Regions from separate parts of the Undibacterium sp. CY21W genome, predicted to be linked through region 3. Evidence: predicted binding sites of a transcription regulator. Region 3 holds the regulator's gene; each other region holds the start of a gene.
The links. Region 3 encodes FliA, which starts transcription of late flagellar genes. Its sites were predicted from a motif close to CTAAAGTTTNNNNNNNNNNNGCCGNTA; they were not measured.

Region 1 (3,279 bases), on a different contig from region 3:
GATATGGTGCCGCAGAAGAATGCCGATAAAGACCATGACTTCACGACCGATCCAATACAGCCGTGGATCGACGGCGAATGGGTCAAGGCAAGCGGTACAACATTAGGTGCCGACAACGGTATCGGTATGTCATCCGCGTTGGCGATTCTGGGTTCTGACGATATTCGCCACGGCCCGCTGGAAGTGCTGCTGACAGTCGATGAAGAAGCTGGCATGACAGGCGCGTTCGGCTTGCAGGCGGGCATGTTGGATGCTGAAATCCTGATCAATACCGACTCCGAACAGGAAGGCGAAATCTACATGGGTTGCGCCGGTGGTGTCGATGCCGAAATCAGCGTCGCTTTGCAATGGCAGCCAGCGCCAGCAAATCAGCAAGCATTCACGCTCAGCATCGCAGGTCTGAAAGGCGGTCACTCCGGCGTGAATATTCATCTGGGACGCGGCAATGCTAACAAGCTGATTGCCCGCTTCCTTGCCGGGCATGCGAAGGAACTCGGATTATCTTTATCCGACGTCAAAGGCGGCTCGCTGCGCAATGCGATTCCACGCGAAGCGCAGTGCAGCTTTACGATCGCCGCTGCACAAGCTGCATTGTTAGAGCAACGCGTCGCGCAATATCAGGCGATATTGCAAGCCGAGCTGGCCGTCGTGGAACCCGCATTAAAACTCAGTCTGCAAAGTACACCATTGCCTGCGCAGGTCTTGCACGCAGCAACGCAGACAACACTGATTAACCTGATCAACAGTTGTCCGAACGGCGTGATCCGCATGAGCGACGAAATCACCGGCGTCACCGAGAGCTCGCTGAATGTCGGCGTGATCAGTACCTCGCAAGACAAAGTGAGCATCCTGTGCCTGATCCGTTCGCTGATCGATACTGGTCGTGAAAATATCGAAAGCACGCTGCAATCGCTGAGCGACCTGGCGGGCGTACAGATAGCATTTTCCGGTTGCTATCCGGGCTGGAAGCCTGACACCAGCTCTGCGGTGATGGCGATCGTCAAAGATACCTATCAAAGCATTTATCACAAAGAACCAGTGATCATGGTCATCCATGCGGGGTTGGAATGTGGTCTGTTCAAAAAGCATTATCCTGAACTGGATATGGTCTCCATCGGCCCGACCATCCGTTATCCGCACGGCCCTGACGAAATGGTGAATATCGAAACCGTTGGTCAATACTGGACGTTGTTGCTGGCGGTACTGGAACGCATCCCGGCAAAATAATCTGCCGCAAATCTGCCGCAACAGACGCATGCGATCCACCCGGCATGCGTCTGCGTTAACTTGCATCACTTCGTTTTCTCACCTCCTTATTGTTTCTGGCTTGCAGCCGGTTTTCAGGCCAGAAGCCGCATCAAATATAGAAGACAGAGACATATCCCATCGCTATGTCACATATATCCCGCTTATATCCCACAAATTAACCTTCCACGATCCCGCAAATCAGCCAAGCTGTTCGCCTGTAGTGTTGTTTTTTTGCTTATTTTGCTCCTTCCCCTGAGGTTGACGCTTTTTGTGCCGTTAACGTCATGAAGCGGACAGTCGATGGTTTGCGAACCGACTCTGCGATCAACCAGCAACGCGCGTTAATCGAAATACAGTTCAATCTCGCCGGAGGGATATATGCCTGTCAATCCAGTCGATGCCGCCACCGCCGTCGGCAGCACCTCAGCCATCAGCGCAGCCAGTCATGCGCAAATCGCCGCACTGCAAAGACAACTTGCAACATTACAAAAAGAGTTGACCGACGCAGAAAAAACAGCAACGACCGAAGCGTCGCAACGACAAATGCTGCAACTCAGGCTGCAAATTGCTGAAGTTGAACAAAAAATAGCCCGTCTGAAATTGGAACAGTCGCAAGCCATCAATGAGGCGGCAAGCAACAATGCCACCTCAGATGTTCAGGACACCCAGAATGCCACGCCCGCTGCACATCCGACGGAAACGCTAGGCAACCGTATCGATCAGTACATTTAATCTGCCCACAGTCGATTTAAACGATGTAGTAAGAGATCATCGCAACTACCGGCGCTGTGTCAGCGCATTTGTCTGTGCCGGATGATTCACTGCCTTAAATTTGTTGCATCGACCGCATTCCACACTGCTATTCCCCGTAAAAGTCAGTATCCAACTCACTCTTTCAGCCTGTAAGCGTCAGCAGATACCTGCCGTTCTGACTTACAATGGCGCTCTTCTTGCTGCATGCCAGCAAACCGTCACGGAAAGAACTAATGAAGCTTTTTTTCAGATTATTGCGGGCCATACTCGGCCCTTTCATGCTGCTCAAAGAACGTCTGAGCAGACCGCAAGGCATCGTCCGCGCTCCGGAAGACCAGGCGAAAGTCGATGCAGCCTGCCAGAAACTGGCCTTGTATCAATTCACGACCTGCCCGTTTTGTATCAAGGTTCGTCAGGAAATGCGGCGACTATCGCTCACAGTGGAATTTCGCGATGCACAAAAATCAGCACAACACCGTCAGGCTTTACTGACACAGGGCGGCAGCCCGAAAGTACCGTGTCTGCAAATCACCGATGACAAGGGCAAGGTCCGCTGGCTGTATGAATCGAGCGATATCATCCGTTATCTGCAACAGCAATTTGCCTGATTTTCCTGATGCGGCGAGCAACAGGTATAAAGTCTCAATACAGATAAGCCTTTCCAGCGATTTTTCTGCCAGCAAGCGCATAAATAAAGGGACTCCGTTTGAACCTCAGAGATGGAAAGAATAGTGATGCAGATTGCGTGGAATGAATTTACCCCGATAACGTCCTTAGCCGGCGGCGTACTGATAGGCCTGGCAGCGGTCATGCTGATGGCCGGACTGGGGCGCATTGCCGGTATCACTGGTATCGTTGCTGGCCTGTTCAGTCCGGTGCGTGGCGACTGGGCATGGCGTGCCTTGTTCACGCTGGGAATGATCGCCGCACCGCTGACTTATAGTCAATTTTCGGCGCTGCCTGAAATCACGCTGGATACGGGCTGGTTCACATTGTTGATCGCCGGTCTACTGGTCGGCATCGGTACCCGCCTCGGCTCAGGTTGTACCAGTGGTCACGGTGTCTGCGGTCTGGCACGCATGTCGCCGCGTTCTATCGTTGCGACAGTCGCATTTATGAGCAGCGGTTTTCTGACCGTGTATGTCGTTCGCCACTTATTCTGAGAGAGATGACAACATGAAAAAACTGATCGCCGCCGCATTCTGCGGCTTAATATTTGGTCTGGGTCTGATCGTCGCGGGAATGGCCAATCCGGCAAAGGTGCTCGCATTTCTTGAT
Region 2 (3,279 bases), on a different contig from region 3:
ATTCACGTGAAGGTGAGAATATCTCGATTTACGTCGACGGTGAAGTTCTACATACTACCGGGGAATATGGCGCGGAGGGGTATGTCTATCAGGCATATGCGCCGCAACCAAAATTTGACGATGGCATCACACCCGCTTATACCTCCATAGGCGCATGGGTCGTCGGTGATGAAGCCGCCGGTATAGGCATCCGGGAAGACGAAACATTAATCACCAAAAACACCAGCCGTTTCATCCCTCACTACTTTATTGACTGACACCATGAGCGAACATTTACTGACTTACGCCCTGCCCGCATTTATCAGCCACTTTATTTCATCCATTATTTTATTGCTGCTATTTGTCACAATTTATATCAGGATAACCCCTTACAAAGAAATCACGCTGATACGCTCTGGTAACATGGCCGCCGCCGCCAGTTTATCCGGTTCAATACTTGGTTATAGCATCGCCCTCGCGTCAGCAATTGCCAATAGTGTGAATCTGCAAGATATGCTGATCTGGGGTTGTATTGCTTTACTAGTGCAACTGTTAGCGTATTTCGCTGCCAGAGTCATGTTACCCGGACTAGTCCTGGACATACCGGAAAATAAAGTCGCCTCAGGTATTTTTCTTGGAGCTATCAGTCTGAGCATGGGCTTACTCAATGCAGCCTCTCTGACATATTAATGAACTCAATCGGTCTTTAAAGTTATGCCACGTTTTTTCTGCCCTGTTCCGCTTACCGTTGGTGCTGTTATCGATTTGCCGGAAACGGTAGCACATCATGTTTTTGTTTTACGTCTGCAAACCGGAGACACCATACAACTGTTTAACGGCGAGGGCGGCTGCTATGTTGCCAGCATCATCGATATCGCGAAGAAAAGGGCCAGCGCAGAACTGAAAGTATTTTTACCCGAAGAAGTTGAACTGCCTTACAGCCTGACGCTGGCGCAAGCCTTACCGGAAGGCAGCAAGATGGACTGGATCATAGAAAAAGCGATGGAGTTGGGCATCTCGTCGATTCAACCGCTCGCTTCACAACGCTGCGTCGTGCGCTTGTCGGCAGAACGGGCAGAAAAAAAACTCAGTCACTGGCAAGGCATCATCGTCGCCGCAGCCGAGCAATCCGGTCGTAATCGACTTGCGCATCTTTCGGCACCGCTGGATCTGGGAAAATGGCTGGGGCAACAGGATATACATCAACGGATCATGCTTTCGCCGCGTGCCGATCAATCGCTGGCCGAATGGACAAAACATCGCGCTCCGCAGGCGGTCAGCTTGCTGATAGGTCCTGAGGGTGGATTTACTGAAGAGGAAGAAGACATGGCGACCAGACAAGGTGTAATCGCATTGTCAATGGGACCACGAATTCTACGCACAGAAACTGCCGGTCTGGCGGCCATCGCGGCGATCAATGCAGCATGGGGCGGAATGTAACCTCAAAAATACGAGCAATACCAGCTAGTGCTATTTTTATTGCTATTGTTATTGTTAAACGCGAGTGTGGATATCGGTATTCAAAGTGGCATCGGCGTTATCGATCTTGTCCGCAGGAACAATCTCGATCACCACCTTTGGTTCCCACGCCTGCCAGTCGTCGCCAAATAATTCAGCAGGATGTGCGGTGCGATCGGCACCATTTCCACAACGCATAGCATCGGCCGGGCAGTACTCATCACAACCCCAGCAGATACGCTCAGGATTCTTGGGTTGTGCAGGAAACTTCTTTGCCATCGTCGCCACCGTTTCAATGCCTTAATTTCATCTTACCCTGTCCGGCAAGACGCTTCCTTGATCCAGGACTAGTTTTGGCAAGCCTCCATCATCTGGTCACAACAAACGCCTTAGCAATTGGGGAAACGAGAGCTTCCATGCGCAAGAGGTAATACGGACACGATCCACGTTGACACAGCACAAAGTTGCTTAAAAATAAGTCACAAGAAAGTTATAGAAACGGCGTTTTCTGTCGTTAAGCAAAGACAGAGGTATTCGTCTCTGAACTTATTCCGAGGAGCGCAAAATGGATCTGAGTGTATCGGGCGTCAACACAAGTACGCCGACAGTATCTGCAAAACCATCAACGACCGTCAAACGAGCGGATAGTAATGGCGAGAATGCCAGCAATGCCTTCGCGAGCGACAAAGTCAGCCTCGATTCCAGTTCCGCCGCAAAAGACTCGCCAGTCTATGCAGATCCGAGAACCAAGACATCCTCAAGCTCGGATGTTGCCGCTGCAGTCGAAGAAGCCAATCGCAAGGCGCAACAAATCACGGATTTAATTAAATCTGCAGTGCAGCAGCAAGGTTTGCAATTATCCAAAGTTGTCAGCGGTGAGCAAAAAATCACTGCGTCGGCCGACGACATCAAGGCGGCGCAGGCAGCGATTGCCGACGGCGGTGAGTTCAGTGCACAAAAAACCGCAGAGCGCATTCTGACCTTTGCCAAAGCCGCCATCGGTGGCGACCCGGCGAAATTGCAGAAAATTCGCGATGCTGTAGAAAAGGGCTTCAAGGAAGCCGCCGATATCCTTGGCGGCAGCCTGCCAGACATCAGTCAGCAGACTTTAAAAGCTGTTCGCGCAGAATTTGATCGCTGGCAATCACAGGGCTTACCGACTGGCGATACGGTCAGTTTATCGTCCCCGGCGCAAGCATCATCGGGCATTAAAAAATAACATTCATTACGTAAAAAAGCCGCTGCCGTCGAGATGATGGCAGCGGCTTTTTCTATTCTTTCTTTTGCTATGTCAACACAGCCTCATGCATAGATTGACATTGAACATGCCAAATGCTTCGCAAGGCTGCCTGCAATCTTCTTATTTCTGTTTCCATATACTGGGAGGGAGTATCTTTAAAAACAGGCTGATTGTCCTATTAAAATAGGGGTCTTTAAAATATACTCCCCCCCATAAAAACTACCGACAGTATCGCTGTATCCAGCTTCCGTGCGGTCGCATCACTCCTACGTTGTTAACGAGAATACACTGAAGGCGACACTTTGTTTGCTACACTGCCAGCTCAGGTACAATCGCGCCCCGGCACACGACCCAGCGTGCAACATCACTATTCAAAAAAATAACAGGCTCAGCATGAATTTACCTTCTCCACAATTGCAATGGACAGAAAACGACGAAGTACGCAGTTGTCGCTGGCATGCTGAGAATGGCACACCGCCACCAAAGCGGGTGCAGATCGCCGATGACCGCATGAGCACAGAAGTAGCCTACAAGCTGGCTTGCGAAGGAACCGCCTTGTTGTGGCGCGGCGATTTCCAGAATGCCAAACAATTATTACAGGC
Region 3 (3,279 bases):
ATTGATCGCGCCTTTAAGTTAAAACGTGAAACGGCGCCGTTCCGTTATCTGGATGAAGAGCTGCCTTTGCTGATGGCTGGTGTCGGATCTGCTGCAACTGGTGGACAAGCGGCTGCGCGGGAGGTGTCTCTTGGCTAATGTTGATCAGGCAGAGGGACTGCGTCGCATGCTGGCTGGACCAAAGCCGCGTGTATTTACTTTTTTATCAGCGTTGAAAGACAATGAAAAAAGCGAAATGCTGGTAAATCTAGGCGTATCGGTAGCGCGGCAGGGGCAGCAAATTTTGATGGTTGATGCGCGTTCGTCTTCCGATAGTGTAGGCGCGTGGTTCAATGCGAGCATAGAGCGCACCTTGTTGGATGTAGCGCAACAACAGCGTACAATGCACGAGGCAGTAAAAATGGTTGCGTCTGGCTTGTCAGTATCGATGTTATCGCGTCAGAGGACTGTGTCATCCAGCTTGTCCGCCGAGCATTCGAGACGATTGTCGAGAGTATTTGATCTGGCAGTACATCGTGCCGATATGGTCGTGGTTGATTGTGATATTGACGCGTGCGATGCGTTTCCACTGGCATCTCTGGATGATAGTGAAGTGGTGATTCAGGTTTCTTCAGATCCGTCAGCAATCAAATCTGCGTATGGACTGATTAAGCGTATGAGTGCTCGTCTGGGGCGACGCTCTTTTAGTATTTTGGTGTCCGGTGTATCTGAGAAAGAAGCAATGTTGATTTATACGAATATGGCTCAGGCGTCTCAACGATATCTTGCGGTACCCTTAAATTTCATTGGTTATGTGCCGGATGATGAATTCGTCAGAAGAGCTGCTCATCAGGGGCGGTCAGTGATCGACGCTTTTCCAAAAGCGCGCTCTTCCATGGCTTTTTTTCAACTGGCAGAGCGGCTTGCTGTCAGTGCGCGATCTGCATTGTGTCTGGACAGTGTATCCGGACAACAGGGCATCGCTCTCGGAATCTAATTTGAATATGTACACGGCCAGCGGAAAATCAGATAAAAATTTTCTCCTCAGGGAGCATGCGCCTTTGGTTAAGCGACTGGCTTACCAATTAAAGGCGCGCTTGCCTCCCAGTGTTGAGGTGGATGATCTGGTGCAAGCTGGAATGATTGGTCTGCTTGATGCGATCAGTCGTTACGAAGACACGCATGGTGCACAATTCGAAACCTACGCCGTCCAGCGGATTCGTGGTGCGATGCTCGATGAGCTACGCAACACCGACTGGTTGCCGCGTGGGGTTCGGCAAAATATGCGGAAAATCGAAAATGCGATGAACCAGATGCAGCAAAAACTGGGGCGGCCGCCGACAGAAACAGAAGTGGCCAAGTCGCTTAAGTTATCCCTTGGAGAGTATCAGGGACTTTTGGGGGATAGCGGCGGACATCAGTTGGTGTATTACGAAGATTTCCATGACGCAGAAACAAAAGAGCACTTCCTCGATCATTATTCTTCCGATAGTTCCGGTGATCCTTTGCAGGATCTGTTGAATGACGATTTTCGTGATGCCGTAATCGGTGCGATCGACAGTTTGCCCGAACGCGAAAAATTGTTAATGGGCCTGTATTACGAACAGGAGTTAAATCTGAAAGAAATCGGCGCGGTCATGGGCGTTTCTGAGTCCCGCGTTTCTCAGTTGCATAGCCAGGCGGTTGCACGTATGCGTGCGCATTTAAGGGAGAAAGCGTGGACTGGGCTAGCTTAGTAGGATTTATTCTGGTCGTTGTCGGCATCAGTTCCGGTCAGTTAATGGAGGGCGGGCGTCTTTCTTCATTAGTGCAACCAGCGGCATTTGTGATTGTTGCGATTGGCACGCTGGGGGCGGTACTTCTGCAGAGTCGTATGAGTACTTTCCGACGTGGTTTGCGTATGTTGAAATGGGTCATTTCTGAGCCGCAAGACAATAGCCGTAAAAATATTCAGGATGCATTGATCTGGAGTGCGGTTGCACGGCGCGAGGGATTTTTAAGTCTTGAGCGTTATATGGATGCTTCTGATGACGCCTTTATCAGTAAGGGATTGCGGCTAGTTATTGACGGCGTTGACCCTGCGCGTCTGAAAGACATTCTGGATGTTGATATTTCATTGTATGAAATTGAGCAACGTCAGGCCGCCAAAATTTGGGAGGCCGCTGGTGGCTATTCTCCGACCATTGGAATCTTAGGAGCGGTACTGGGGCTGATTCACGTCATGGAAAATCTGACTGACCCCGCGAAACTCGGTGGCGGTATTGCCGTGGCATTCGTGGCGACGATTTATGGTGTTGGCCTAGCTAATTTATTTTTTCTGCCCGTCAGCAATAAGTTAAAAGAAATAATCGGCAGAGAAATTACCCGACGCGAGATGTTGTCCGATATTTTTTATAGCATTGCTGTTGGAGATAGTCCTCGTATCGTGGAAGAGCGGGTTGATAACCACAGTAGTCAGGTTTAAACATGGCAAGAAAAAAGTATCACGAAGAGCCAGAAAACCACGAACGATGGATGGTCTCTTACGCTGATTTCATTACCTTATTGTTTGCTTTTTTTGTTGTTATGTATGCGATCTCTTCGCTGAATGAGGGAAAGTATCGCGTGTTGTCCAGCTCCCTGACTGGCGCATTTAGTAACGACCCTACCTCTCCTGTTGCTGCCGGAGTAACTCCACAGGTGGTGAAGTTAGATCCGCTGCCAATAGTGAAGCGGAAATCAACTGAAAACATTCGTAAAGAGCGGGAGGTAATGACAGGATTAGCAAAAGATGTACTTGCTGCCCTGGAGCCCTTGGTCAAGGAAGGTAAAGTCAGAGTGACGCAAACTGCCAGGGGTGTGACGATAGAAATCAATGCAAGTTTGTTGTTTCCACCTGGCGAAGCTAAGTTAAACGCAGACTCCGTACAGGCACTGACCGCGATTGCTTCTGTATTAAAATTAGACAATCATGCAATTCAGGTCGAAGGACATACGGATAATGTGCCAATCAAAAATCCGGTTTTTCCCTCGAATTGGGAATTATCAGCGGTTCGGGCAAGTACGGTAGCGCGTCTTTTAACGGAAAATGGTGTTGATGATTTCAGGGTGACTGCTGTTGGGCAAGGAGCAAAATTACCGGTGGATTCAAATGATACGCCTGAAGGAAGATCGCGTAATCGCCGGGTGAGTGTCACTATCTTGTCGGTATTACCTGAGCCGGTAGTGGATATTCCTGTTGCGACTCAAGCGCCAATTACTCCCTGACAAAGATCGCAATAAAAAAAGCCCCGAACAATCGGGGCTTTTTTTATGTACTTG

Region 1: a site for FliA is predicted at 1,501-1,527, ahead of H8K29_RS12610 (FlxA-like family protein). Genes of this name have one in related genera too.
Region 2: a site for FliA is predicted at 1,928-1,954, ahead of H8K29_RS04860 (DUF5610 domain-containing protein). Genes of this name have one in related genera too.

Annotation. Positions count from the first base shown of each region.
Region 1 is NZ_JACOGE010000005.1:48,061-51,339, reverse strand. Features, by position in the region: gene H8K29_RS12615 (aminoacyl-histidine dipeptidase) at 1-1,227, shown strand, start outside; gene H8K29_RS12610 (FlxA-like family protein) at 1,627-1,980, shown strand; gene H8K29_RS12605 (glutathione S-transferase N-terminal domain-containing protein) at 2,235-2,609, shown strand; gene H8K29_RS12600 (YeeE/YedE family protein) at 2,736-3,164, shown strand; gene H8K29_RS12595 (DUF6691 family protein) at 3,178-3,279, shown strand, end outside.
Region 2 is NZ_JACOGE010000002.1:49,334-52,612, forward strand. Features, by position in the region: gene H8K29_RS04840 (glutathionylspermidine synthase family protein) at 1-257, shown strand, start outside; gene H8K29_RS04845 (DUF350 domain-containing protein) at 262-669, shown strand; gene H8K29_RS04850 (16S rRNA (uracil(1498)-N(3))-methyltransferase) at 694-1,419, shown strand; gene H8K29_RS04855 (DUF3079 domain-containing protein) at 1,474-1,716, opposite strand; gene H8K29_RS04860 (DUF5610 domain-containing protein) at 2,003-2,656, shown strand; gene H8K29_RS04865 (class I SAM-dependent methyltransferase) at 3,071-3,279, shown strand, end outside.
Region 3 is NZ_JACOGE010000007.1:20,937-24,215, forward strand. Features, by position in the region: gene flhF (flagellar biosynthesis protein FlhF) at 1-138, shown strand, start outside; gene H8K29_RS15365 (antiactivator of flagellar biosynthesis FleN protein) at 131-976, shown strand; gene H8K29_RS15370 (RNA polymerase sigma factor FliA) at 984-1,715, shown strand; gene H8K29_RS15375 (flagellar motor protein) at 1,697-2,443, shown strand; gene motD (flagellar motor protein MotD) at 2,446-3,225, shown strand.